DNA from 4 places in the Arthrobacter sp. genome. Region 2 is predicted to be linked to each of the others. Evidence: riboswitches for the same ligand, from Rfam matches in the RefSeq annotation. Region 2 holds a riboswitch; each other region holds the start of a gene.
What was found. A riboswitch is a leader RNA that binds a small molecule or an ion and turns the genes downstream of it on or off. The one in region 2 is predicted to bind S-adenosylmethionine.

Region 1 (6,996 bases), on a different contig from region 2:
CAAACAGCACAACCTTTGGATTCAGTGCCAGTGCCCGGGCAATCGCCACCCGCTGCTGCTGCCCGCCGGAGAGCTGACGCGGGTAGACGTCTGCCTTGTCAGACAGGCCGACGCGCTCCAGCAGTTCCAGGGCCCGCGCCCGTGCCTGCCCGCGCGGGCGGTTCTGAGCGTAAATCGGAGCTTCGGTGATGTTCTCGACGGCGGTCAGGTGCGGGAAGAGGTTGAAATTCTGGAACACCATGCCGATGTGAGTGCGCTGGGCCAGGATGTCCTTCTCCCGCAGCTCATGGAGTTTGCCGCCGTGGGCCCGGTAGCCCACCAGGTCGCCGTCCACGGCAATGTGGCCGGCGTCGACCTTTTCCAGATGGTTGATAGTGCGCAGCAGGGTGGACTTGCCGGACCCGGAGGGGCCCAGGACCACCACCACCTCGCCCGGCTGCACGGTCAGGGAGACGCCGCGCAGCACCTCGACCTGGCCGAAGGACTTGTAAACGCTGTTGATCTCCACCAGCCCCCGGGTGGCGGCGGTAGCGTCCGTTTCGACGGCGGCCGGGACGGCTGGCTGACTCATCGGGTGGCCTCGGTTCTCTTGGCATGGGTGGAGAAGAGCTGCCTGACCTGCTGCAACGGCGTTGGCGGCAGTGAACGCACGGCACCCTTGGAGTAGTGGCGCTCGATGTAGTACTGGAACACGCTGAGCACCGAGGTAATCGCCACGTACCAGAGGGTGGCCACCAGCAGGAGCGGCAGCACCTGCTGGGTGCGGTTGTAAATGACCTGCACCGTGTAGAACAAGTCGGAATAGGCCAGGACGTAGACAATCGAGGTGCCCTTGACCAGGCCAATGATCTCGTTGAAGGCAGTGGGAAGGATCGAGCGCATGGCCTGCGGCAGCACGATCCGGGTGGACCGGCGCCAGGCCGGGATGCCCAGCGCCGCGGCCGCCTCAAGCTGGCCCTGGTCCACGGCAAGGATGCCGCCGCGGATGATCTCCGCCGAATAGGCGGCCTGGTTCAGGGTTAGCCCCAGGACGGCTGCAGCGAACTGGCTGATCAGCGTGGTGGTCTGCAACTCGAAGAAGCGAACGTCCGTGAACGGGATCCCCAGCGACACCTTTTCGTACAGGTACCCGAGGTTGTACCAAAGCAGCAGCTGTACCAGCAGCGGGGTGGACCGGAAGATCCAGGAGAAGGTCCAGGACACGGAGGCCAGCAGCCGTGAGGAGGACAGCCGCATCAGCGCCAGGATGAAGCCCAGGACAAAGCCGAGACTGCCGGCGATGGCCGTCAGCTTCAGGGTCTCCCCTAAGCCGCGGAGCACCGACGCGGCGGTAAACCACTGGGCCACCACGTCCCATTCCCAGCGCGGATTCGTCAGGAGCGACCACAGGATCGCGGCGACGCCGACGGCCACCAGTCCCGTCCCGGCCCAGCGCCACGGATGACGTGCTGCCACCACCGGATAGCCGGAGTAGTCCAAGGCTGTGCCTGTGCCGGCTCCGTTGGACGGTGGACGGCCGCCGCCGGAACCACCGGAGCCACGGGAACTACCGGAGCTGGCAGCCTCAGGTCTCGGAACCGGAGGCACGGCGTCGTTCGGCGATGCCGGCTCCTGGCCGGTCTGGATTTTGGGTGCGGCGGAACTCATACGCCCACCTCCTTCATGTTTTGAGGCCTGTCCTGCACGGTGCAGGAGGCTTCGTTCCCTATCCGGAAAACCAGAAGGTTGGCTGAATCTAGAACAACTCCGGCGGAGTCCCCAAGGCCGGTGTCGTGCAGAGTAAACCGGCGACGCATTGGCTTCACCGCGGTACCTGCCAAGGCCCTGAATGTCCTCGCATTGCGCATTATTTCCGCCGGTGAAGGCCGGTTACCCAAGCACCACGGGGCCCCGAGGATGCTCCTAGGATGGGCGAGACCGCGGGCCCGACCGCTGCCCGGGAAGGAGCGCCATGCCGATTGACAGCACGCCAGGCCGAACGTTGGGCGGCGGCCGCAAGAGAATCGTCTTTGTCGGCGGCGGTCCGCGGGCGGCCCTGATCCTGGAACGGCTGGCCGCCAACCGGCCGCGGCTCTTTGACGGCCCGCTGGCTGTTCACGTGGTGGAGCCGCACCAACCCGGCTCCGGTCGGATTTGGCGGCAGGACCAAAGTCCGCTGCTGAAGCTCAATTCCAGGGCCGCCGATGTCACCATGTTCACCGACGACTCGGTGGAGTGCGCCGGTCCGCCCACAGTGGGGCCCGGTCTACTCCAATGGGCCAGCGGTGTGGCGGACGGCAGCATCACGGACGCGCAGGTTCCGGACGCAGATCTGGCGCGCCAGCTTGCCGGCCTTCGCCCGATGACGTTCCCGACCCGCCGGCTGCAGAGTCTGTACCTCGAATGGTTCTTCCGACGCACGGTACAGGCACTGGGTCAGCAGGTTCCGGTCACCGTGCACCGGGACCAGGCCGTGGAGGTTTCCGCCGAGGACAGCGGTTACGTGGTGCGGCTGGCCTCGGGGGCAGCGCTGCCTGCCGACGTCGTTGTGGTTGCCATAGGGCACACGGATTCGGTACCCGACCCGCAATCCGCTGGCTATGCCGGCTTTGCGGCCAGGCACAACCTCTTCCACACCCCGCCGGCCTATACCAACGATGTCGATTTTTCTGCCTTGCGCCCGGGACAGAAGGTGATCGTCTCCGGCATGGGACTGGCCTTCATCGACCTGGTGGTGCAGCTGATGGAAGGCAGCGGCGGCCAATTCGTTGATGCGCCCGGGGGCTCCCTGCGCTACATCCCGTCCGGGAACGAACCACGGCTGTGGGCAGGTTCCCGCCGCGGGGTGCCGTACCGTTCCAAAATCAGTACTGAACTGCGCGGAGAACCGGCCCGTCCGCCGCGGTACCTGACCGCAGGCACCGTCGCCGCGCTGCAAGAGGCGCACGGCGAGTTGGATTTTCGGCAGCATCTCTGGCCGCTGCTGGCCAAGGATGCCGCGTTTGGCTATTACCAGGAGCTGTTCACCGGGCATCCGGAGCGGGTGGCTCTGCCGTGGTCCGAATTTGTGGTCCGTTTCGACGCCGCCGCCTGGTATTCGGATGAGAGACGGGCCTTGGTGGACCAAGCCGTCCCCGCGGCGGGGGACCGGCTGGAGTTCGAGGACCTTGACCATCCGCTGGCCGGGGTGGCTTTCGCTGGGCCTGCGGAAGTGCAAAGTATGGTTTCCGCGCACATCCGCGAAGACCTCAGGCTGCGCGACGGCGGGGCAAACTCAGAAACGCTTGGCCTGTTCCTGGCGTTGCTGCGCGTGTACTCCGAACTGGGCCGCCTGGTTCCAGCGGAAGTACTCACGCCTGCCTCGCGCCCGCTGGTCAGCGGCTGGTGGCACGGTTTCTTCAGCTACGTGGACTCCGGCCCGCCGGCCCGCCGGCTGCGCGAACTGCTGGCGCTGCACGAGGCAGGCTACCTCTTATTCCTTGGCCCTGCGCTGGAGGTGGGCACTGACGAAAAGCTCGGCCTGTTCACGGCATCCTCCCCGCAGGTTCCCCATACAGTGAGAGCGACCGCCCTCATCGAAGCCCGGCTGCCCAGGCCCACTGTGGAAGGCTCGGCGAATCCTCTGCTGCTGACGCTCCATAAGTCCGGCCTCGGCTGCGAGGAGCGCACAGGCGGTTCGCCGTCGGATCCCAGCACCGGGAAGCTGTTAGTGGATTCCTCCGCACGGCTCGTCGGTGCAGACGGCGGCACCCGAACGGGCCTTTACGCCGTCGGCCCCGCGACCTCGGGCTGGGGCAGCGGGGCCTTCGCCCGGCCGAACAGCAACGCCGCGCCGTTCCGCGAGAGCGATGCGCTGGCACGGCTGATCCTCACCGACCTGGCGGCAATGTCCTTAGCTCCGGGGGACACCTCCGGTGCACGGCTGGCCGCCGCCATCAATCAGCTGCACTCCTCGCTAGTCTGAACCGAAAGGATTTTGATGACCCTTCCTCCGCCCCGAGGGGCCTTTGCAGAGCTGCTCTATCTGCCGTTGGAGGACCCTCGGGTGCAGCCACTGGTCGATGGGCTGACCGCGGAATACGACCGCCGATACGGCAGCATCTTCGGCGGTGCCGGTCAGGAGATGCGCCGCTACCCGGCGGTGGAGTTCGCACCCCCGCATGGCGCACTGCTGATCCTGCAGGAGGACGGGGAGTCTGTAGCCGGCGGCGCCTTCCGCCGCTATGACGAGCAGACCGCGGAGTTCAAGCGCATCTGGACCCATCCAGGTCACCGGCGCCGGGGTCTGGCTCGCCAGGTGCTGACCGAGCTCGAGGCGGAGGCCGGGCGCCGTGGCTACCGCCGGGTCTACCTGACGACCGGCTCGCGTCAACCGGAAGCGCAAAACCTCTACTTGGCCACCGGTTACAGCCCCGGATTCGATCCCTCGGCTGATCCGGAAACCGTCAAGCATCTGGCCTTCACCAAGGAAATACCGGCTGGTGCGTCCGGGCAGAGGCCGGTGATCACGGCGAACTCCTGAAACACCTACTGGCAGGACACAATTTGCACATGCAGGAGCCCCCGTTGTTTGATGAGAGCTCCCATCCCGAGCGGCCGAGAGACCTGGATCGATGACGCCGCAGCAACCAACCCCGGGACCGTCTCACGGCGGTTCGCAACGGTAGTGGTGCTACTGCCAGGACCGATGGAAAGGACCATTCCCATGCCCCTGAATACTGACCGCATCCGTGTCACCCACGCCGGATCCCTGCCCCGAACACCGGAACTGCTCGCGGCGAACGAGGCAAAGGAAGCCGGCGGCCTCACGGAGGAGTTCCTCGGCCTGCTCGAGGCGTCAGTGATAGACATCGTCGAACGCCAAAAAAACCTCGGAGTGGACATCGCCAACGACGGCGAGTACGGCCACACGATGTCCTCATCGGTGGACTACGGGGCCTGGTGGAACTATTCGTTCGCCCGGCTGGGCGGGCTGCAGGCCACCGATGTGGACCGCTGGGCGGACGACCAGGTCCACCGCTCCTCCCCGGGCAACATTGTGCTGACCACGTTCACCGACCGCCGCGACCGGGTGAAGTTCAACGACGCCTACACCGACCCGTCTTCGGGTGTCCTGGCGCACCGGAAGTCGGTCAAGCAGCCCAAGGTCGCTGGCCCGTTGACCTATACCGGCCAAGAGTTGGTCGCCTCGGACATCACCAACCTGAAGAAGGGATTGGACGCCGCCGGACTGGCCGAAGGCTTCGTCGCGTCGCTCTCCCCGGGGTCCTGCGCGCGCATCGCCAACGACTACTACCAGAGTGACGAGGAACTGCTCTACGCTTGCGCCGACGCAATGCGTGAGGAGTACAAGGCGATCATCGACGCCGGACTGACCGTCCAGTTGGACGACCCGTCGCTGGCCGAGAGCTGGGACCAGATCAACCCTGAGCCGTCGCTGGAGGACTACCTGAAGTTCATCCAACTGCGCGTTGAGGCCACCAACTGGGCTTTGCGGGATCTGCCCCAGGAACAGATCCGGCTGCACGTCTGCTGGGGTTCCTGGCACGGCCCGCACACCACCGACATCCCCTTCAAGGACATCATCGGCTCGGTGCTGCAGGTCAACGCGGGCGCCTACTCGTTCGAGGCAGCCAATGCCCGGCACGAGCACGAATGGCGCGTCTGGGAGGACACCAAGCTGCCCGAAGGCAAGGTCATCATTCCGGGCGTCGTTTCGCACGCCACGAATGTCGTGGAGCACCCCGAGCTGGTGGCGGACCGGATCGAACGATTCACCGGCCTGGTGGGCCGGGAAGCCGTGATCGCCTCCACGGACTGCGGGCTCGGCGGGCGAGTCCACCCGCAGATCGCCGTCGCCAAGCTGGAAGCACTGGGCCAAGGCGCGGAAATAGCGTCCAAGCGCCTCTGGAAGTAATCCACGCCGCAGGGCTTCAGCGCCCGTAACCGGCTGTGATGGACCGGAACCCGGAAATTTCGGGGTTCCGGTCCATCACAACGCTCCGAATCTGGCTGCAGGAGCAGGTCCCTATGCGCGGCTGCATCACCTGCTGAGCGCTGCGGCACCTTTGCGGAGTCCCTGGGCCCGTTCCAGTGCGCCCGCCAAGTCTTCCTGCAGATCCGCCAGGTCCTCCACCCCCACCGAGAGCCGGACCAGGTCGACCGGTACAGCAAGCTCAGTTCCGCGCACTGAAGCGTGTGTCATTTCCGAGCAGTAGCAGATCAGCGATTCCACCCCACCCAAACTCACCGACAGTGCGAACAGCCGCGTGGATTCGGCGAAGGCCCGTGCGGCGCTCTCTCCGCCGGTGAAGCGAACCGAAACGATCCCACCGAAGCCTGACATTTGCCGTGCCGCCAGGGCGTGCCCCGGGTGCTCGGGCAGTCCAGGATAGAGGACCTCGGCGACGCCGGGCTGGTCCCGGAGCCATTCCGCGAGAGCCTGGGCGTTAGAGTTGTGCCGCTCCATGCGCAGGCCAAGGGTCTTCAGGCCGCGGGCGGCCAGATAGCAGTCCTGCGGCCCAGCGACCGCGCCGCCGGCGAACTGCTGGTTGCCGACCGTCTCCGCCAACTCCCGCCCGCGGAAGGAACGGTCCGCCACAACCACCGCCCCGCCGAGGACATCCGAGTGTCCGCCGATGTACTTCGTGGTCGAGTGCACCACCACGTCCGCGCCCCACTCCAGCGGCCGCTGCAGGTAGGGGGAGGCGAAGGTGTTGTCCACCACCAGCAAAGCCCCGGCCTCGTGCGCCACCTTCGCCCAACCGGCCAGATCCGCGATGGCCAGCAGCGGATTCGACGGCGTCTCTACCCACAGAATTGCCGTGGATCCCGGCTGGACCGCGGCCGCTACCGCTGCCAGATCGGTGATATCCACGGCCGTATTCGCTATGCCCCAGGGGGCCAGCAGAGAGTTAATCAGGCGGTTCGTGCCACCGTAGCCGTCCCCGCCAAGAACTATGTGGTCACCCGGCCGAAGCAGCGCTCGCAGCAGCGCATCCTCGGCGGCCAGCCCGG
Region 2 (6,996 bases):
AGGCCCACGATGTACAGCGTTTCACCGACTGCCGTCCACAGCTGCGGCGCCAGGGGAATCAGTTCTTCCATATCAGCTCAGCTCCGTTACTTTGATTCCGTGGCCCACGGACGCGAGTACGCCATCGATCACGTGGTCCGCCCCCTTGAGCGCCAGGGTGAGGTGGCCAAAGGCCCGCCCCGAAATGTCGTTGATGCCGCCGTAGACCAGTTCGAACCCCACACCGGCGCGGCCCAGTTCAAGGAAAACCTCGGCCTGTGAGGCATTTCCGTCCCGGAAGGACAGGGTGACAATCCGCCCTTCGTGCCGGGCTTTCAGGGAAGCCAGCTCATCCGGGGACGGGACGCCCCGAACCACGGTGGAGACGAACTTCTGCGAGGACGGCCGGCGCGGATTCGAGAAGACCTCGAAGACTTCGCCCTGTTCCACGATCCGTCCGCCGTCCATCACCGCCACCCGGGTGGCCAGATTCTGGATGACGTCCATCTCGTGGGTAATGACCACAATGGTGATGCCGAGTTCCCGGTTCACCCGGCGCAGCAGGGACAGCACCTCGTGGGTGGTTTCCGGGTCAAGGGCTGAGGTGGCTTCGTCGGCCAGCAGGATCTTGGGTGACGCGGCCAGCGCCCGGGCAATGCCGACCCGCTGTTTCTGCCCGCCGGAGAGCTGTTCGGGATAGCTCCCCGCCTTATCCGCCAGGCCGACGAAGTCGAGCAGTTCCTCCACGCGGGCAGCGATTTCCGTCTTGCTCCGCCCGGCAACCCGCAGCGGGTACGCGATGTTGCCCCGCACCGTCTTTGAGTTGAAGAGGTTGAACTGCTGGAAAATCATCCCAATGCCCAGCCGCAGCGACTTCAGCTTCCTTTCGGGAACCCCGGAGACCTGCTGCCCGTCCACTGTGATATTCCCCGAAGTACTGGTTTCAAGGGCATTGATGAGCCGGACCAGGGTGGACTTGCCGGCGCCGGAATAGCCGATGATGCCGAAAATCTCCCCCGCCTCGATCTCGAGGTTGATCTCCGTCAACGCGGCGACGGAGGATTCGCCCTTCCGGGCCGGCGGATAGGACTTGGAGACGTTCTGCAGGGAAATGAGGGCCATGAAGGTTCCTTATTTTGGAGACGGGTGTCCCGCCCGGCAGCTGCTGCCGCCGGCCGGGACCCTTCGGTGATGCGTCGGGGCTAGCCCAGGGCTTCGATGTCCTTCTGGACCTTGGCCAGCGAAGTCGACAGGTCCTCGACCGGAACTTTTAGGAACTCGGCGGTGTTGCCGGAGACCTCCTGCACACCGTCCTGGACCGACTGGGTGTTCTGGTAGATCTCCACCAGCTTCAGGTACGTCTCATTGTTTTCCTCGCCGGCCCGGGCCGCGAAAATGTTCACGTACGGGATAGCTGCGGGATCCGAGGGATCATCCTGGGCAATGGCGTCCTCGAACTTCAGCCCTGCGTCGCCCACGAAGTCGTTGTTGATGATGGCGGCGGCAACGTCAGGCAGCGACGTCGGTGTCAGCGACGCTTCCAGCGTGGTGACCTTGACCTTGGACTTGGCTTCCTCGATGTCATCGAGGGTGGAGAACGCGCTGCCGCCGCCGGCAAGGCTCACGAGGCCGGCGGACTGAAGTACCAGCAGACCGCGGGACAGGTTGCTCTCGTCGTTGGGGATGGCCACGGTGGCGCCGGCGGGGATATCTTCCACGGAATCGTACTGCGTGGAGTAGAGGCCCAGCGGATAGATGGCAGTGGAGCCGACAGGTATCAGGTCCTCGCCGCTGGCCACGTTGTAGCGGGCCAGGTACACGATGTGCTGGAACTGGTTCAGGTCCAGCTCTCCCTCGGTCAGCGCGGGGTTGGGAAGCGTGTACTCGCCAAAGTCCACAATTTCGACGTCGATCCCCTCCGCCTTGGCCGCCTCGGTGTAGGTGGCCCAGTACGGATCGCTGGCACCAACGACGCCGATTTTCACCGGGCCGCCCTCGTCCCCGGCAGCCGACCCGCAGGCGGCCATACCGAGGGCAAGGAGGGGTGCTACGGCAACTGCCAGGATTTTCCTGCTGAGTTTCATGGTTCGGTTCTTCTCCTGATGGGTTCGCGGCAAGGCGCGCGAAGAGTGGGGTGGCGCAGGCCGCTCTTAGGGCAGTGCCGGCGCCGTACTTGCCTTGCGGAGGGTCTCCGCCAAGGCCGAATCTTCACCTGGAGCACCCCGCTACGACGAGAGGGTTGCTGTCCAGCCGGCCAGGGCCGATGGCTGGAACTCTTGATTCCGGTCTCACGCTAGGGGCGGGTGCGGGGCCGCGCCAAAACCGGATGACACAGAGCGGCGCACGCCGTCGCGGGAAGACAAAGAGCGACATATAACGTCGCAGAAGGACACAGTGCGATGCCGGTGCTCGTGCCACCGGCCCAGTCAGAGCCTGTTGGGCCAACCCGCCGCGTCGGTAGGATTGTTCTTTCTGCCGGGTACGCACGGCGTGGCAGCTGAGAGTCCAAGGAGGAAGCGTATGGGCACGGTCGAGGATCTCGGCGCGGACGGCATCTGCGCCCTGGCGAAACGTTTCGGACTGGTCCTGGAGCCGGAAAGCGTCCGTTTCAACGAAGCAGGGCTGGACTACCGGGTTGCGTTCGCAACAGCCACAGGCACAGGCACAGGCACAGATGAGCAATGGGTACTGCGGGTCCCCCGTCGCCCGGACGTTGCGGCGAACCAGGACCAGGAACGGGCCATCCTCGATTTTGTCCGGCCCCGGCTGCCTGCGGCCGTCCCGGATTGGAGGATCCAGACCGAGGACCTGATCGCGTACCCGCTGCTGCCCGGGACCCCCGGACTGACCGTGGGGCCCGAGAACCAGACGAACTGGCATTTTGACCCGTCATCGCGGCCCTACCTTCAATCCCTGGCCAAGCTCATCGGATCCCTGCACAGCATGGACGCTGCCGCCGCAGCTGCAGCCGGCATCCCGGCCGAAACCCCGGAAACCGTCCGGCAAAACTGGGCGGACGGCCTCGGCACGGTTGAAGCAGAGTTCCGGATCGCCCCGGACCTGCTGGACGGATGGCGCCGGTGGCTCGACGACGATCACTTCTGGCCGGCGCGGACCGTCCTGACCCACGGTGAGCTATATCCAGCCCACCTGCTGCTCGATGACGAGGACCGCATCGTCTCGGTACTGGACTGGACCACGGCGAAAGTCAGCGACCCGGCGCTGGAATTCATGTACGTGCAGCTCATTTCCCCCGGCTCCCTCCAGGAGGTAGCGACCTGGTACCAGGAGGCAACCGGGCACTCCGAGCCTTATCTGGTGGAACGCTGCGCTGCCCTCATTGCTGCGGGTCCGTTGAACCATGCGCTCTATGCCTTGACCACGGGACTGCCCGAGCACCGTGACGCCGCGGCCGCACAGCTGAAGCCTGCCTAAAACAACACACTCGGCAGCACGATCGAACACAGCCGCCGGACCTGGCGCCGCACCTAACCTCTGCTGAGCCGCGCGTAACCTCTGTTGAACTGGTGGCCGGCCGCGGACGCCTTGGGTATCCTGCCAGCAGTGCAAACTTACTTATTTCCGTGATGCAGAGCGCTCTCTGCCAGCTTGATGCTCCCCTTCGGACCCGTGACGACTCCGTGGCGGGCGGTGATTTTGTGTGCCCGACGCCGGGACTCCTGCGGAGTCCCGAACACCCAGGCCCACACCCTCAAATCCTCCCGGAAGAACAGCTATGCCTGCCCACGAGCCCCAACCAGGACGTTTCCTGCCAATAACCCCACTGAATGACCGCAGTGCGCTGCGCCCGGATTGCGCCAGCTGCTATGCGTTGTGCTGCACGGCCTTCGGGTTCACGAAGTCCGCCGACTTTGCCGTTGACAAGGCTGCTGGAACCCCGTGCCGCAACCTGGCCACTGATTTCTCCTGCACTATCCACGAATCCCTGCGCCCGCGGGGATTCAGCGGCTGTACGGTTTTTGACTGCTTTGGTGCCGGGCAGACCGTTTCCCAGGGCTACTTCCCCGGCGAAAACTGGCACAGCCACCCTGAACGGGCACAGGAGATGTTCGGTGCCTTTGCCTCCGTGCGCCAGCTCCACGAAATGCTCTGGTACCTGGTGGAGGCCGGGTCCCGGACCTTTGACTTGGATACCGCCGGACGGGCGGCCGACCTCAGCACCATGATCAGGAGGACGATAGACCAGGGTCCAGCGGCCCTGCGGGCGCTGGACCTTCCCGCGCTCCACGAGGTAGTCCGGACACTGCTGATGGAGGTCAGTGAGGAGGTGCGTGCCGGCTATTTTGCCGACGAACCGGAAGGAACCGGGAAGGACCTGCTCCCCCAAGCTGACCTTATTGGACGCAATCTGCGATCCGTGCGCCTCTGCGGGGCAGATCTCCGCGGGGCCTATTTGATCGGTTCGGACCTCCGCGGAGCGGATCTCTCCGGAACTGACCTGCTGGGCGCGGACCTGCGCGGCGCACGGCTGGAGGGCGCAGACCTGTCCCGGGCCTTGTACCTAACGCAGCCTCAGGTCAACGCGGCCAGCGGCGACCCGGAGACTCTCCTGCCGCCGGATCTCAGCCGGCCCGGCCACTGGACAGGCGGCTGACACCATCCGCCGCTACGCCGGGTACAGGGCAACGGCTGCGGGATCCAGGGTGAAGAACACTTCCTGTCCCGGCAGCAGTGACAGGCATGCTGCTTCGGCCGGAGCGATATCCGCGGCGAGCTCTCCGGCCCGTACCCGGATCCTGTCGCCGTGCGGTTCCAGCTCGGTGACCGTCACCTTGAGCACGTTTCCGGTGCCGCCCTGGCCCGCTGTGCTGACGGAAGCGGACGCCGGACCTGACACCGCACCAGCCCCGGACGCGCTGTCAGGCTCTGCGAGGCTGACAGACACCGAGGACGGCGAAAAAGCGGCCAGCCATTTGGCGCCGTCCGGATGCGGTCCGGTGGGTCCGTCCGGGCATCCCTGAAGCTCGAACCCGGGGGCCATGAAGCAGTCCCCGCTGCGGGTTCCCGCCACCAGGTTCAGCCCGGCAAGGCTGGCAGTGAACCGGCTGCGGGGCCGCCGAAGAACCTGCGACGGCGGGCCTTCCTCAACGATCCGCCCGTCCTGCATGACCAGGACCCGGTCAGCCAGGGTCAGCGCGTCCAGGACGTCATGGGTGACGATCAGGGCACTGCGGTCCACCAGGACGCGGCTGAGCAGCCGCCGCAGCAGGGGGGCAGCATGTACGTCCAGCGCCGCCATCGGTTCGTCCAGCAGCAGCAGGGACGGTTCTGCGGCCAGCGCCCGCGCCAGGGCGACCCGCTGCGCCTGTCCGCCGGAAAGTTGGGCCGGCTTCCGCGCCGCAAACTCGGCGGCGTCGGTCTGCCCCAGCCAGTGCCGGGCGGCAGCCCTGGCTTGCCTCCGCGGCGTCCCGGAGCTGCGGGGCCCAAAGGCCACGTTCTCCTCGGCGCTGAGGTGCGGAAACAGCAGGGCTTCCTGGGCGAGGAGGGCTGTCCCCCTGAGGTGGGGCGGCAGCCGTTTTCCCTGTTCGACGTCGAAGAGCGTGGTGCCGCCAAGTTCGGCGCGCCCAGCCTGGGGATGGAGCAGCCCCGCGATCAGGGAGACCACTGTGGACTTCCCAGCCCCGTTAGGTCCCAGCAGGGCCACTGTTTCACCGGGAGCCACCTCGAACGCGACGTCGATTCCGCGTTCCGGTAATACGGCCCGCAAATCCAGCCTCATGCCCGCACCGCCCGCTCACTTGGAGCGGTACTGCGGTAGGACAAGCCAACGACGGTCACCGCGACCACCACCAGGACCAGGGAAAGTGCCACCGCGGCGTCGGCGTCGGTTTCCCGCTGCAGATAGATCTCCAGGGGCAGCGTCCGGGTGACACCCTCGAGGCTGCCGGCGAACGCGAGCGTGGCACCGAACTCACCAAGGCACCGGGCGAAGGAGAGCACAGCCCCGGAGGCCAGGCCCGGGAGCACCAGCGGCACGGTGACCCGCCGCAGCACCGTTCCGGGTCCGGCGCCAAGAGTTGCGGCCACGGCTTCGTAGCGGGTTCCCGCGGTCCGGAGCGCCCCTTCGAGGCTCAGCACCAGGAACGGCAGGGCAACAAAGGTCTGGGCGAGGATCACGGCGGCAGTGGAGAACGCTATCTGCACGCCCAGCACCTCCAGTGCTCCACCCAGCAGTCCCTGCCGGCCGAAGGTGTACAGCAGCGCAATGCCGCTGACCACAGGCGGAAGCACCAGCGGCAGCAGGACCAGGGCCCGCACCAGGCGTTTTCCCGGGAACCGCAGCCTGGCCAAGGCCAGGGCCAGGGGCACACCAAGCAGGATGCACAGCAACGTGCTGACTGTTGCTGTCCGCAGGCTCAGTGACAGCGCAGCCAGTGAGGACTCTGAGGTCACCAGCGGGATGAACTCCGCCCAGTCCACCTCGGCGGCAACTGCCACCAGCGGCAGGAGCAGGAATAAGGCCCCCACGCAGGCGGCAGCGGTGACCCAGCGTGGCAGCGCAATCACGCGCCTCCTCCTCTGGCCCCAGCGCCGACGGCGGATGCCGCCGGTTTGCGGCTGCTGACCGGTGAGGATGATGGCTCACTACGGCGCACCGAACCCTGCCTTCCGCAGGACTTCCTGGCCGGCGTCGCTGCGCACGAACCGGATGAACTCATCGGCCAGGTCCGCTTCCCCCGCCTGTGAAAGTCGAACGATCGGGTAGGTGTTGACTGCCTGGGCCGCCTCCGGGAAAGCCACTTCTTCCACCTTCCCGGCGGCAGCGCGGACATCGGTGACATAGACCAGCCCGGCATCCGCCTCCCCTGAGCTGACCTTGCCTAGGACTCCGGTCACGGAAGACTCTTCGCTTACCGGGCTGATTTCGGTTCCGGTGGCCGCTTCGATCCTTGCCGCGGCAGCGCCGCAGGGCACCTGCTCCGCGCACATCACCACCTGCATACCCGGATCCCCCAGGTCACGGAACCCGGTGATCCCGCCCGGATTGCCCGGAGG
Region 3 (6,996 bases), on a different contig from region 2:
GGCCCGCTGAAAACCACGGACATTGTGGGACTGGACGTGCGCCTCGGCATCGCGGAGTACCTGGCCTCCACCCTCGGCCCGCGCTTCGAGCCGCCGCAGATCCTCCGGGACAAGGTGGCCCGCGGGGAACTCGGCCGGAAGTCCGGCAAGGGTTTCTTCGACTGGAGCTAACCTCCCGAATCATCCAGCAGCCCGCGTCCTTCCCGGACGCGGGCTGCTGCGTTAACCGGGGTTGTCGTCCGCGCAACTCAAACCGCCCCCGACTGCTCGATGCCGTGCTGGCACCAGGCCTGAGCCGGAGTGCTAGGTTGGGGGCTTCGCGGCTGGAGATGCCGGGGAACGTTGCCTTCACGGATCGGCGTGACAGCGATGGTGCGGTTTGGCTCTGTAGGAATGGGAGACGAGGACTCATGGACGTCAAAGTGAGAACGCCTGACGTCAACGAGCTCAATCAGATAGTTGGCGTGCTGAAGCAGTGGCAGTACGACGAGGGACCACTACATCTGCATCCGGGCGACTTGGGCTGGTACTCACTGCGTGGAGCTGCTGCCACGGCCGCTGCGACACGGGTGTGGTCGGATGGAGACACCGTTCTGGCGATCGCGCTCCTCGATGGCCCCCAGCTGCTGCGATTCGCGATGGACCCGGCCCGGCACCAGGACGAGTCTCTCGCTGTCCGCATCGCCGCGGACGTCGGTGAGCCGGCCGCTGGTGTCCTCGATGCAGGAAGCGCAACCATCGAGGCGCGCGGCGCGTCAGCTCTCTCCGGGCAACTCGCGAAGGAGGGGTGGTCACCCGACGAGCCGTGGACACCGCTCCAGCGTAATCTGGCAGCGACTGTCGAGGTTGCCGGTCACCGGATCGAGACCATCGAACCAGGTTGCACTGATGAGTGGGTGTCTGTTCACTGGTCGGCTTTTCGTGGAACGCCGATGCCGGACGAGCGGCTGCGCAAATTCGTAGCTGGATGGCGGGCAGCAGCGGAGGGACCATGTTTCGAAGCCGTGCGCATCCTCTCGCTCCATGACGACAGTCGTGCAGTCGCCGTCGCCACGGTATGGTCTGCTGGCGCCGGGCGTCCCGGCCTCATCGAGCCGATGGGGGTGCATCAAGAGCACCGCGGCCGCGGATACGGCACAATCATGACGCGGGCGGCCGCGGCATCGCTTCGCGAGATGGGCTCATCGAGCGCCATTGTCTGCGCAGAGAGCTCTAACACCGGCGCCGTATCCACCTACCTGGCGGCCGGATTCTCCGCCTATCCCGAGGTTACCGATTGGCGTCGCGGCCCGTGAGGCCTCGACGGTGTCCCCACTCAGCGCTGGATCGTCACACGCCGAACGGAACGCCGTCCCTGCGTGAGGCACGGGCCTCCCCGAAATGTCCTGCGCCTAGGCTGGGGCAATGAACAGCGGCAGCAACGGAACGGTGGACTGGGACGGCGCGGTCAACGCCCGCGACCTCGGCGGGATCGCCGTCGCGCGCGGACGCAGGCTCCAGCCCGGCCGGATCTACCGGATGGGCCGGGCCGAATGGATCACGGCACGCGGCTGGGAGCAGGCGTACGACGCCGGTGTCCGCACCGTGGTGGACCTGCGCAACGACTCCGAAATCGGCCGGCGGGATACCGATCCGGTGGTGCCGCCGTCGGCAGTTGCCGGCATCCGGTTCCTGAACCGGCCCACCCAGGAAGCCGCCGACCCGGAATTCACCGCACTGACCGGCCCGTACCTGAACTCACCGCGGTTCTACCCCGAAAACCTGCACCGCTGGCCGGAGAAGTTCGCCGCGATTGCCCGGACCCTCGCGGATGCGCCTCCCGGCGGCGTCGTTATTCACTGTTCCGCGGGGCGGGACCGCACGGGCCTGGTCACCCTGCTCCTGCTGCAGCTCGCCGGAGCAGCGGAGGAGGAGATCTGGCGGGACTACCAGCAGGCCGCCGCGGGAATCAACGAGTGGCACCGGCTCCAGCGGCAGCCGCGTGAACATCCCCTCAGCGACGCCGAGCTCGCCATACGAAATGCCGGCGCGCGGCAGGAACTGCGGGACGTGCTGGGGGTGCTCGATGCCGAAACGTACCTGCGTACGGCCGGAACCGGGGAGGACACCCTCGCCCGGCTCCGGGCCCGGCTGCTGGACTGAAGCCGCTACTGCGGCATGGGAAGCCCGGCCTCAGCCGGAAGTGGTTTCCCGCTGCACCGGTGCGGGCGCTCCAGAGTGGCCAAGCAGAAAAAAGAGCTGCCTGCGGGGCTTTGGAAACCACCCGGTACCAGCAGCATCGAGTGCCGCGGGCACCACTGTGCGGAGTCGGCCGCGGAAGCCAGTGCGAGCGCCACCCGCGCCACGTCCGGGTGCCACACGAGCTGTTGGGCGCCGTCGAGCACCAGGGCGATGACGTCGAGCTCTGGGTCGGCGTGCACTTCCACGTCAATCCAGTCGTCGTATCCGCTCTGGGGGCCGGAAGGGGTGCGGGCGGGTGCCGGCGCCGTGCGGCCCGGGGGAACACGGACGCGGGAGTCACTGGAGTAAGCCACAGTGTTTGTCCTTTGATGGGTTGTCCTTGCCCGCAACGGTTGGTGCGGGCCGCTTCGTCATCCGAACCACCCGCCGAACAATGGGGTTGGTGTGAGGCCAGTCGGAGCTTTTCCTGCCCGGTGGTGCCGGGTGCGGAGGCCACATCTCGTGAAGCACTGCTTACCCTAGCAGCCTCCGCTCCCGCCGGGAAGGGCCACTGTGACTCCACTAGATGTTTATGCATATAGTGGGGATGGCGACGAAAATTCGCCTCACCGATTCAAAGAAGAAGGCATTATGCGTGCAGTTGTATTTGAGAAGTGGCAGACTTTCCCGTCCCTGACGGAGGTCGAAAAGCCGAAGCCGGGCCCGGGCGAGGTCCTGCTGAAGGTGGCAGGCGCCGGTGCCTGCCACTCCGACGTCGCAATCTATAAGGATTTTTCCGAAGGCTCGCCGGGGTCGATTCCGCCCGCGTTCGTCCTGGGCCATGAGAACTCCGGCTGGGTCGAGGAACTCGGGGAAGGTGTCAGCGGCGTAGAGGTCGGCGGCGCCTACCTGGTCTACGGCCCGGTGGGCTGCGGGCATTGCAAGGCCTGCTCCCGCGGACAGGACACCTACTGCGAGAACGCCGCCGAGATCCCTTACCTGGGCATGGGGCTGGGCCGCGACGGCGGCATGGCTGAATATGTAGTGGTCCCGGTCCGGAACCTGGTCCCGCTGGGCGACGCCGATCCCGTCGCCGCTGCGCCGCTTTCCGATGCAGCGCTGACGCCGTATCACGCCATCAAGAACTCCCTGCCGAACCTGGCTGGGGGCGGCAAATACGCCCTGGTGATCGGCCTCGGCGGGTTGGGCCAGATGGCTGTGCAGATCCTGAAGGCGCTCACCGGCGCCACCGTGATTGCCACTGACATGAAGGAAGAGGCCATGCAGAAGGCCGAAGCTGCCGGGGCCATCGTGGTTCCCGGCGGCGAGGGCCAGGTGGAACGCATCCGGGAGATCACCGGCGGGCGCGGCGTGGATGCTGCGTTCGACTTCGTCGGGGTTTCTCCGACCATCAAGACTGCAGCCGCATCGATGGCACCGCAGTCCCGGTTCACTGTGGTTGGCATCGCCGGCGGATCGTACGAATGGAGCTTCTTCACCACCCCGTACGAGTCGACCACGACCAACACCTACTGGGGCACCATCGAAGACCTGCATGAAGTGGTGGCGATGTACCGCGCCGGGCAGATCAAGCCCGAGGTGGAGCTCTACAGCATGGATAACGCCCTCGAGGCCTACCGGAAGCTGGAATCGGGCGAGCTCAGCGGCCGTGCCGTGGTTGTTCCGCACATGAAGTAGTTACGTCTAAGAAGTAACCAGCGCCCCGGCACCGCGTCCTGCGGAGCCGCGGCCCCGGTGCTGCTGCGATCAACGACGGCGGTGTCCCCTGGAGAGGGGGTGCCGCCGTCGTTCGCTGTTTCGAGCTCCGGGGATACCCCGGTGGTGTGCTCCAGCGCACTCTCATGTAGGCTGGATTGATTACCGACCGTCCGGTCAGTTATCCGCGTGCGCACCCGGCTCCAGCCGGGACGGCGGGGGCCTCCCGGGCGATCCGAAACCAACGTCCAGTATCGAAAGGGTCCGTCGAAGATGACCTCAACCGCCATAGACGTGCAAGTCGTCCCCAGTTTCGTCCAGGACGAATGGTGGACCCCGGAGAGCGGCAGCCTGGCGGCTGCCAGCCCGGCCGAAGTCCGTGATGCCAGCACCGGCGAACTCCTGGCCCTGGTCAGCACCGACGGGCTGGACACCGCCGCCGCCGTCGAGCACGGACGCACCGTGGGCCACCGCGGGCTGGCCGGCCTCACCTTCCACCAGCGTGCCCTGAAGCTCAAGGAACTGGCGCAGTACCTCAACGGCCGCCGGCCGGAACTCTATGAAATCTCCGCCCGCACAGGTGCCACCAAAATCGATTCCCTGGTGGACATCGACGGCGGCATCGGCGTGCTCTTCACCTTCGGGTCGAAGGGCCGGCGCGAACTGCCCAACGCCACCGTGGCCATCGACGGCACCGCGGAAGTCCTGTCCAAGGATGGCTCCTTCATCGGTGAGCACATCTACACCTCCATTCCCGGTGTCGCCGTGCAGATCAATGCTTTCAACTTCCCGGTCTGGGGCATGCTGGAGAAATTCGCCCCGGCCTTCCTGGCCGGCGTGCCGACCATCGTCAAGCCCGCCACCCCCACCGGCTACCTCACCGAGGCCGCCGTCCGCCTGATGATCGAATCCGGCATCCTTCCGGCGGGATCGCTGCAGCTGATCTCCGGCTCCGCCCGCGACCTGCTGGACCACCTGGACTACCGGGACATGGTCTCCTTCACCGGATCGGCGTCGACCGCCAACAAGCTGAAGTCCCACTCCAACGTGGTGGAAGGCGGCGTCCGCTTCACCAGCGAAACCGACTCGCTGAACGCCTCGATCCTGGGCCCCGACGCCGTTCCCGGCACCCCGGAGTTCGACGCCTACGTGAAGTCCCTGGTCACCGAAATGACCGTCAAGGCCGGCCAGAAGTGCACCAGCATCCGCCGCGCAATCGTCCCCAAGGCACTGGTGAACGACGTCGTTGCCGCCGCTGCCCAGCGGATCGAGCAGCGCGTTGTCCTGGGCGACCCTCGTGCAGAGGGCGTCACCATGGGTGCCCTGGCCTCCACCGAACAGCGCGACGGGGTCCGCTCCTCCGTCGAGGCACTGCTGGCCAGCGGTGCGCGGATCGCGTATGGCACCCTGGACGCACCCGAAACCGTCCAGCTGGATGGCAGCCGCGGAGTGGCCGCAGACGGTGCCTTTATGGCCCCGATCCTGCTGACCTGGGACGACGCCGAGGCAGAGGCGCTGCACTCGGTGGAGGCCTTCGGGCCGGTGTCCTCGGTCATCGGCTACGAAGACACGGCCGACGCCGTCCGCCTGGCAGCCCTTGGCGGCGGCTCGCTGGTGGCTACGGTCTGCAGCAACGATCCGCAGACCGTCCGCGAGCTGGCCATCGGCATCGCCGGCCACCACGGCCGTGTGCATGTACTCAACCGCGAGGATGCCCGGTCCTCCACCGGACACGGCTCGCCCGTGCCGCACCTGGTCCACGGCGGTCCCGGCCGCGCCGGCGGCGGTGAGGAGCTGGGCGGCATCCGTGCCGTCAAGCACCACATGCAGCGCACCGCGATCCAGGGCTCCCCGAACATGCTGACCGCGATCACCGGCGTCTGGCACACCGGTGCAGACCAGAACTTCGACGCGACCCACCCGTTCCGCAAGGACCTGGCCACGCTGAAGATCGGCGACGCCATGGCCTCGGAGCTGCGTGAAGTCACGCTGGAGGACATCACCGCCTTCGCGAACACCACGGGGGACACCTTCTACGCCCACACCAACCAGGAAGCTGCGGAAGCCAATCCGTTCTTCCCCGGCATCGTGGCCCACGGCTACCTGCTGCTGTCCTGGGGCGCCGGGCTGTTCGTTGAACCGGCTCCGGGACCGGTGCTGGCCAACTACGGCCTGGAGAACCTGCGCTTCATCACTCCGGTGGCGTCCGGCGATTCCATCCGCGTCACGCTGACCGCCAAGCGCATCACCCCGCGCGAGACGGATGAGTACGGCGAGGTGGCCTGGGACGCCGTCCTGCACAACCAGAACGATGAGATCGTCGCGACCTATGACGTCCTGACCCTGGTGGAAAAGGAACGCGCCTAACTTCCCGCAGAACAGTGAAGCCCGCCTGGAAATCCAGGCGGGCTTCACTGCCTCTAAAACTTCTCTGCGTCTAAAAGCCAGCAGGTCCAGCGGGTGGGGAAGTCTTGAGGCGGGAAGGCCTTCGACGGGAGGAAGCGGTCAGGCCTTTTTGTGCAGGCCGTCGAACGCCATGGAAATGACGTCGTCGGCCAGCTTGGCCGCACCGATGGGCCCACCGGGCTTGTACCACTCCACGATCGAGTTGATGGTGCCAAAGAGCAGCCGGGTGGTGGTGCGCGGATCAATGTCGCTGCGCATCGAGCCCTCGGACTGGGCGGCTTCCACCAGCTGGGCGACCCGGCGGTCGAATTCGCGGCGCCGCTTGAGGGCATCCCGCTCGATCTCGGTGTTGCCGCGCAGACGGAGCAGCAGGGTCACGAACGGCAGGCGTTCAGCCAGGACCTGAATGGTTCCGCGGAGCACGAATTCCAGCCGGGCATCGGCGGGCCCGGTCGAGGCGCGGGGATCGTCAAAGACCCCCTCCAGCCCGCCCAGGGCGTTCTCCAGAGCCAGCCGGAGCAGGTCCCCCTTGGACGGCACATGGTGGTAGATAGCGGACTTGGTGATCCCGAGGTTCTCCGCGAGGATGCCCATGGACGTGGCCTCATACCCGTGCCGGTTAAAGACGTCGACGGCGATGTTCAGCACGGATTGCTGGTCATAGCCCGGCCGTCCCCGGCGGGTGCCGTTGCCGGCGGGCGGAGGAGCAGCGGG
Region 4 (6,996 bases), on a different contig from region 2:
CGCGTAAGGACTGAGGCACCGTTAAACATTACGCCCCAAGCGCGGGTCCGGAGTCCACGGTTGTTGCCCGGCGGGGTCGGGGTGGGCGGCGTGCAGGGGTGGCCGGCGTTTTCCGGCAGAATGGGTCCATGAGTTCAACCGATCCCCAAGACCTCCCCATCCGTGATGACATGATCCGCCTTGGCCAGGCGCTAAAGCTGGCCAACCTGGCCGAAGACGGCATCGATGCCAAGGAGCTGATCGAGAACGGAATGGTCAAGGTTAACGGCGAGATTGAGGAACGCCGGGGCCGCCAGCTCCATCCGGGTGACACCGTTGAGGTGAACGGGCAGGCAGTCCGGGTCGTTTCCGGGGGCTAACTAACGCCGGCCCAGAACTGTGTGCGTCAGGAACTCCTTGACGTGCCCCAGCTCCTGCATGCTGATGCTGTGCCCCATGCCGGCGTAGAGGACCTTCGTCAGCTTCGTGTACCCGTTGAGCCACCCGTGCGTGTACTCGACCCTGGCTTCGTCGATAACCGGATCCGCCTGGTCACGGCCCCAGAAGAACGGCACCTTCAGTTCTGCCAGTTCCTCGTCGTGGAAAAAGGCATTGCCTTCGGCCGGGACCACAAACCCTGAGAGACCGACGACGGCGGCAAACTCCGCCGGCCGGTGCCGCAGGAGGGTGCTGGCCACGGCCATGCCCATCGAGAAGCCGAGCAGGGTCACGCTGCTGTGCTGGTCCTTGATGCTGTCCAGCCAGTCCGAGACGTCCTGCACAGCGGAGACAACCCGGTCCACGGAGTAGTCCGGCTCATTCATCAGCGGGAACCAGGTGTATCCGGGACCCAGGGCCACCGGTGCGCGGACCGACGCGACCGTGAACTCGTCCGGCAGGTACCCGGCCAGGCCCATGAGGTCTTCCTCATTGGCCAGGTAGCCGTGGAAAAGAACCAGCAGCGGAGTCCCGGCCCGCTCCTCCTCGGGCTTCGAGAACAGCACAACCGGATTCCAAGGAGTGTTTTCAGTCATGAATTCCATTCTGGCATGCGCCGATGCCAACCTACGGTCGCGTAGCCAGGCTTCGGCCAGCAATCATGGTCTAGTGACCGAAAATCTCCAGAACCCCTTGAAGAACCCTGACCCGGAAACCAGCACCAGCAATCCGATACCCGATACGAAGACCGCTCCACCGGAGGGCCACCCGGACCATCCGTTCAACCGCTACGTCGCACTCGGTGACTCCTTCACCGAAGGCATCGGCGACCCGGATCCGGAGAGCCCCGGCGGTCACCGTGGATGGGCCGACCGGGTTGCCGAAGAGCTGGCCCATGGCCACGAAGACTTTGCGTACGCCAACCTGGCCATCCGCGGCCGGCTCCTGAACCAGATCATCAACGAACAGCTCCAGCCCGCCATCGATCTGAAGCCGGATCTGGTCACCATCTGCGCCGGCGGCAACGACGTCATCCGGCCCGGCGGCGATCCGGACCGGCTCGCCGAAAAAATGGACGGCACCGTGGCCACTCTCCGTGAAACCGGCGCGACAGTGGTGCTCTTCACCGGACCGGACATCGGGGCGACGCCGGTGCTGGGCAGCGTACGAGGCCGGGTCGCCATCTACAACGAAAACCTGCGCACCGTCGCGGCCCGCCATGATGCTGTGATTGCCGACATGTGGGCCCTGCGCGAACTCAGCAACCCCCAGATGTGGGCCCCTGACCGGCTGCACTTTTCACCGCTCGGACACCACACGATTGCTGCCGCGGTGCTGGACACCCTCGGCGTTCCGCACTCCCTGGAACCACAGGCGGTTAAGGAACTGGCTGCCAAGAACTGGCGGACCGCCCGCTCCGAAGACCTGGTTTGGGCCCGGGAATACCTGGTTCCGTGGGTGGTCCGGCGCGTACGAAAGCGGTCCTCAGGCGACGGAGTTTCGGCCAAACGCCCGGATGCCGGCCCGTTTTTCGGTTCCGGGATGCCGCAGGGTTCGGGCGAAGGCGCCGGCGCACTGGACGAGGCCTAAGCCGGTCCCGGCCGGGACCGCGCCCGGCCGGGATCGCCCAGGGGTTAGGCGAAAAAGCCCTGTTCCAGGAGGCCGGAGAGCTGCAGCACATCGGTGAGGAACCCGTCGTGGCCGATCGGCGCGCTGATCAGGTGCACCTGATTCTGCCCCGGCAGGGCTGCAGCCAGTTCATGGGACTGCTCCGGGAAATACAGCCGGTCGCTGTCGACCGCGGCCACGAGGAATTCCGCTTCCGTGCCGGACAGGGCCTCGGCCAGACTGCCACGCCCGCGGGCGACGTCGTGGCTCATCAGCGCCTCAGTGAGGATGACATAGCTGTTGGCGTCGAACCTCCCGGAGAGCTTCTGTGCCTGATGATCCAGGTAGCTTTCCACCTGGTACCGTCCGCGCCGTGCCGGAAGCGGCGATCCGAGGGGATCCTCCCCCGGCTGCGGTGTCCGACCGAACCGGTACTGCAGTTCAGGTTCTGACCGGTAGGTGATGTGCGCGATCCGCCGGGCCAGTCCGAGGCCTCCCGTCGGTGCCCGGCCGTTGTAATAGTCGCCGCCGTTGAAATCAGGATCCAGCCGGATCGCTGCCACCTGCGCCTGGGCGAAGGCAATCTGTTCCCCGGTGCTGGCCGCGGTCGCTGCGATCACTGCGCAGCGGGCCACCCGCCCGGGTTCGGTGACAGCCCATTCCAGGGCGCGCGCCCCGCCCAGTGATCCGCCGAGCACAGTGTGCCAGCGGCGGATGCCCAGCAGGTCGGCCAGCCTGGCTTCGGCGCGCACCGAGTCCCGGATGGTGACAAACGGGAAGCGGGATCCCCAGGGCAGGCCGTCCGGATCTGCCGATGCCGGGCCCGTGGAGCCGTAACAGCCGCCGACCATATTGATCGAGACCACAAAAAAGCGGTTGGTGTCCACGGTCCGGCCCGGGCCGACAAGTCCGTCCCACCAGCCCGGTTCGTCCGTGTCTCCCTGGGCGACATGGGTACTTCCGGTCAGGGCGTGCGGGATCAGCACGGCGTTGGAGGCGTCGCGGTTCAGCCGGCCCCAGGTTTCATACCCCAGGACCACGTCCGGCAGGATGCCGCCGGTCTCCAGTTCCAGGGTGCCGATCGAGGCGCACTGCAGCACCCCGTCGATGGTGCTGACGGGGTGCTGCGGTGCGGGTGGATATGTTGTCACGGGAATGCGTCAGGCTCCCTTGGCGGCGCGGAAACCGGCGTCGAGGTCCGCGATGATGTCATCCAGGTGCTCCAGACCGACCGAAAGCCGCACCAGGCCCGGGCTGACGCCGGCCGCTGCCTGCGCTTCGGCGCCCAGCTGGCTGTGGGTGGTCGACGCCGGATGAATCACCAGCGAACGGACGTCACCAACGTTCGCCACGTGTGAATGCAGTTCCAGGGCGTCCACGAAGCGTTTGCCTGCTTCGACGCCGCCGGCGATTTCGAAGGACACAATGGCGCCGGTGCCGCGGGGCCCGTACTTGCGTCCTCGTTCGTACCACGGGCTCGACTCAAGGCCTGCGTACGCAACCGAGACGACGTCGTCGTGACCTTCCAGCCAGGTGGCGACGGCGACAGCGTTCTCTACGTGCCGTTCCACACGCAGGCTCAGGGTTTCCAGCCCCTGGGCCAGGAGGAAGGCGCTGAACGGCGAGAGTGCCGCACCGAGGTCGCGCAGCAGCTGCACGCGGGCCTTGAGGATGTACGCCAGGTTCGCACCGAGTGCTCCGTTGGCGCCGAGGTCCCGGGCGTAGACCAAGCCGTTGTAGCTTTCATCCGGGGTGTTGAAGCCCGGGAACTTCTCCGGGTCGGCGCCGAAGTCGAAGTTGCCCGAATCCACGATCACGCCGGCGATTGTGGTGCCGTGGCCGCCGAGGTACTTGGTAGCCGAATGCACCACGATGTCCGCGCCCCATTCAATGGGACGGATCAGGTACGGCGTGGCCAGGGTGTTGTCCACGATCAACGGGACGCCGGCCTCGTGCGCGACGGCGGAAATACCCTCAATGTCCAGGACGTCCTGGCGCGGATTGGAGACGACCTCGCCGAAGAACGCCTTGGTATTGGGCTGGACCGCTGCGCGCCACTGCTCCAAGTTGTCCGGATCAGCCACGAATGTGACTGTGATGCCGAATTTCTTCAGGGTGTGCTTGAAGAGGTTGTAGGTTCCGCCGTACAGGCTGGGGCTGGCCACGATGTGGTCCCCTGCCTCGGCGATGTTGAGGATGGCGTAGGTCTCGGCTGCCTGGCCCGAGGCCAGCAGCAGTGCCCCGAGCCCGCCCTCCAGTGACGCGATGCGGTTCTCCACCGCTTCCTGGGTGGGGTTTCCGATCCGCGTATAGATAGGTGCAAGTTCAGCCAGGGCGAAACGGTTGGCAGCTGCTTCCGCACTGGGGAATACGAAGGACGAGGTCTGGTAGATAGGCAGGGCACGGGCGCCGGTGACGGCGTCGGGCTCCTGTCCTGCGTGGATCTGGCGGGTTTCGAACGACCAGTTGGCAGACATGTTGCTCCCTTTTTGACCAGGGGCCCCACAGGAACCGATGCCGGAAGTACTCCGGATACAGACGTGTGGCCCGCGCTTGCCGTGACATCCTTTTGATGCCCAGCCAGGTCTTCACCCGGGGCACCCCACCGCGGTTGGAGGGTTGCCGGCCAGCAAGCCGGGGCTATCTGCTGGCGCTCATGACCTGTACCCATAGAACCAACGGACACTCAGTTGCGCAACCCATATGACGCAGCGTGAATTCATTTAGTTCCCCTAACAGGTTCCACTTTTGAGCTGCTTAGGCTGGCCTTAGTCGAGACACAGGTCACAACGTGTCAAGATATTCGCATGCGCCTGGATCACGTTTCTTACGCCTGCGAATCCGACGGCCTGCTGGCCACCACGGAACGCATTGCTGCTGCCCTCGGGACCGAATATGTCAAGGGCGGGGTTCACCCCCGTTTTGGCACCCGCAATATGATCCTGCCCCTGGCTAACCACCAGTACATCGAGGTGGTTGAAGTCCTGAACCACCCGGCTTCTGACAAAGCACCCTTCGGCCAGGCCGTGCGTGCCCGGTCCGAAGCCGGCGGCGGTTGGATGGGCTGGTGTGTCGAGGTCAATGACCTGGCTCCCTTCGAAGAACGGCTTGGCCGTGCTTCGGTTCCGGGAAACCGGAAGTTCCCCGACGGCCAGGAGCTGACCTGGCGGCAGATCGGCATCAACGGCCTGATCGCCGACCCGCAGGTTCCCTACATGCTGCGCTGGGATGAGGACAAAGCGGATCTCCATCCGTCCCGTGCCCTCTCCGGGACCGTGTCCTTGGAGTCCCTGACCATTGCCGGCTCTGCCGCGCGGGTCACGGAATGGCTGGGTATGCCGGTCGAGGAGCCGCTGGAATCCGTGGATGTCACCTGGGTTTCCCCGAAGGGCACCCCGGGCATTATGTCCGTTTCCTTCGGGACGCCTTCCGGCCTCGTCGAGATCTAAAAACCTCGTCCCGGAGGGATATCCCTCCGCTTCGGGACTCCCCTGCCACATCGGGTCAATCCTGCGCGGGCGTTTCCCTCCCCTTGGGGACTCCCCTGCCACATCAGGACAGCTGCGGGTGGACGGACTGGATTTACCAGTCCGTCCACCCTTTTGCTGTCTATTTCGGCTGACCGGGACGGCGTCGATTTCGACAAAGGTGTTGGCGAGGGCCGAGCTGCCGCCCGGTCGGGCGGTCGTGGGCCGGGCGTGTGCTGGGCCGGTTGGGTCGAGTCGGGTTGGGCCGGATCGGGTCGGACGTTTCGAGGCCTTCAACGTATCTCCGCGTTGCCCGGGTCTGTGGCGCGGGCGGCGCTTGCCCGGATCTGTAGTTTGGTCCTGACAGGGATTGTCGGGGCTGGGATGGTCCGGACATCGCGCCGGGTATTGACGCAGAACGGCGCCGGTCTGAGTGTTGGCTGGCGCACTGCTCGGTTCAGTTCGGCGATTCATTCAGGGTGCTGGCTTTGTTTAGGGTGGCGGCTCGTTCGGGGCGGCGCATCTCAGGAGGGTTCCGGCGGATGCTTCGGCACGCCTGTCCCCACCGTTCTTCCGCCCGCACCCTCCCTCTGGAAACCCCTGCCGTTATGCAACCTTTGTTCCCTCCGTTTTGGTAAAATCCTCCCGCTTTGTGACGTTGTTTCCCTCCGTTCTGGGAAAGTCCGCCCACTCCGTGCACCACGCCCCTCCGTTCTGGGAAAATCCGCCCACTCCGTGCACCACGCCCCTCCGTTCTGGGAAAGTCCGCCCACTCCGTGCACCACGCCCCTCCGTTTTGGGAAAGTCCGCCCACTCCGTGCACCACGCCCCTCCGTTTTGGGAAAATCTGCCCACTCCGTGCACCACGCCCCTCCGTTCTGGGAAAATCCTCCCGTTTTGTGACGTTGTTTCCCTCCGTTTTGGGAAAATCCAGCCGTTATGGGATTTCCCTCCGGAGCGCCCTGGCAGGGAAATCCCAAAATGGTCGATTTCCCCCAAACCGTAGGGTTTTCCACAGATGGGGACCCCAACATCCAGGCAAGATCGTGAAGGTCCAAGATTGGAGAATGCAGCCAGCTCTCCTTTTTTCGTCGGACGCAGATCGGGACGGTCCCGGTCGGCGATCCCTTGCCAGTCGGTGCCGCAGCGGGGAGTTGCTACGGCTGAGGCCGGGCGTCTACGTCTCCGCTGCCCATTGGGAAAACCTCCCCCGTTGGGAACGCGAAATCACGAAGCTGACGGCAGCTGCGGAGCAGGGCCGGAACCCTCGGGTCCTGCTCCAGGAGTCGGCTGCTATCGCTTGGGGAATTCCCACCATCGGTTCTTCCAACGAGATCATGGTCCTGGCCTCGGCCCCTTCGCATGCACGACGTCGAGGAGGAATCCGCTGGGCCGAACGGCAACTGCTCGAACCTCTCTCCAGGATCGCAGGGTTTGCCGTCACATCTCGTGCGCAAACGGTTCTCGACATGGCCGCCTACCTGCCCTTTGAGCCCGCAGTTCC

Region 1: it holds a riboswitch for S-adenosylmethionine, as region 2 does, so the genes downstream of both, RTN46_RS14595 (cobalamin-independent methionine synthase II family protein) here and RTN46_RS10640 (MetQ/NlpA family ABC transporter substrate-binding protein) in region 2, are expected to answer to the same signal.
Region 3: it holds a riboswitch for S-adenosylmethionine, as region 2 does, so the genes downstream of both, RTN46_RS08725 (hypothetical protein) here and RTN46_RS10640 (MetQ/NlpA family ABC transporter substrate-binding protein) in region 2, are expected to answer to the same signal.
Region 4: it holds a riboswitch for S-adenosylmethionine, as region 2 does, so the genes downstream of both, RTN46_RS10240 (bifunctional o-acetylhomoserine/o-acetylserine sulfhydrylase) here and RTN46_RS10640 (MetQ/NlpA family ABC transporter substrate-binding protein) in region 2, are expected to answer to the same signal.

Annotation. Positions count from the first base shown of each region.
Region 1 is NZ_DALZXY010000098.1:2,938-9,933, forward strand. Features, by position in the region: gene RTN46_RS14575 (amino acid ABC transporter ATP-binding protein) at 1-571, opposite strand, end outside; gene RTN46_RS14580 (amino acid ABC transporter permease) at 568-1,647, opposite strand; gene RTN46_RS14585 (FAD/NAD(P)-binding protein) at 1,952-3,943, shown strand; gene RTN46_RS14590 (GNAT family N-acetyltransferase) at 3,959-4,501, shown strand; SAM riboswitch class I at 4,560-4,673, shown strand; gene RTN46_RS14595 (cobalamin-independent methionine synthase II family protein) at 4,685-5,896, shown strand; gene RTN46_RS14600 (cystathionine gamma-synthase) at 6,023-6,996, opposite strand, start outside.
Region 2 is NZ_DALZXY010000052.1:16,155-23,150, reverse strand. Features, by position in the region: gene RTN46_RS10650 (ABC transporter permease subunit) at 1-71, opposite strand, end outside; gene RTN46_RS10645 (methionine ABC transporter ATP-binding protein) at 73-1,101, opposite strand; gene RTN46_RS10640 (MetQ/NlpA family ABC transporter substrate-binding protein) at 1,182-2,063, opposite strand; SAM riboswitch class IV at 2,144-2,261, opposite strand; gene RTN46_RS10635 (macrolide 2'-phosphotransferase) at 2,500-3,414, shown strand; gene RTN46_RS10630 (pentapeptide repeat-containing protein) at 3,716-4,594, shown strand; gene RTN46_RS10625 (ABC transporter ATP-binding protein) at 4,607-5,719, opposite strand; gene RTN46_RS10620 (ABC transporter permease) at 5,716-6,507, opposite strand; gene modA (molybdate ABC transporter substrate-binding protein) at 6,586-6,996, opposite strand, start outside.
Region 3 is NZ_DALZXY010000037.1:20,795-27,790, forward strand. Features, by position in the region: gene RTN46_RS08710 (3-hydroxyacyl-CoA dehydrogenase family protein) at 1-171, shown strand, start outside; gene RTN46_RS08715 (GNAT family N-acetyltransferase) at 423-1,295, shown strand; gene RTN46_RS08720 (tyrosine-protein phosphatase) at 1,405-2,142, shown strand; gene RTN46_RS08725 (hypothetical protein) at 2,148-2,534, opposite strand; SAM riboswitch class IV at 2,552-2,688, opposite strand; gene RTN46_RS08730 (NAD(P)-dependent alcohol dehydrogenase) at 2,812-3,858, shown strand; gene paaZ (phenylacetic acid degradation bifunctional protein PaaZ) at 4,150-6,243, shown strand; gene RTN46_RS08740 (TetR/AcrR family transcriptional regulator) at 6,382-6,996, opposite strand, start outside.
Region 4 is NZ_DALZXY010000049.1:5,018-12,013, forward strand. Features, by position in the region: gene RTN46_RS10215 (DMT family transporter) at 1-19, opposite strand, end outside; gene RTN46_RS10220 (RNA-binding S4 domain-containing protein) at 129-359, shown strand; gene RTN46_RS10225 (alpha/beta hydrolase-fold protein) at 360-1,013, opposite strand; gene RTN46_RS10230 (SGNH/GDSL hydrolase family protein) at 1,087-2,007, shown strand; gene RTN46_RS10235 (homoserine O-acetyltransferase) at 2,052-3,176, opposite strand; gene RTN46_RS10240 (bifunctional o-acetylhomoserine/o-acetylserine sulfhydrylase) at 3,186-4,502, opposite strand; SAM riboswitch class IV at 4,570-4,687, opposite strand; gene RTN46_RS10245 (VOC family protein) at 4,833-5,474, shown strand; gene RTN46_RS10250 (hypothetical protein) at 6,962-6,996, shown strand, end outside.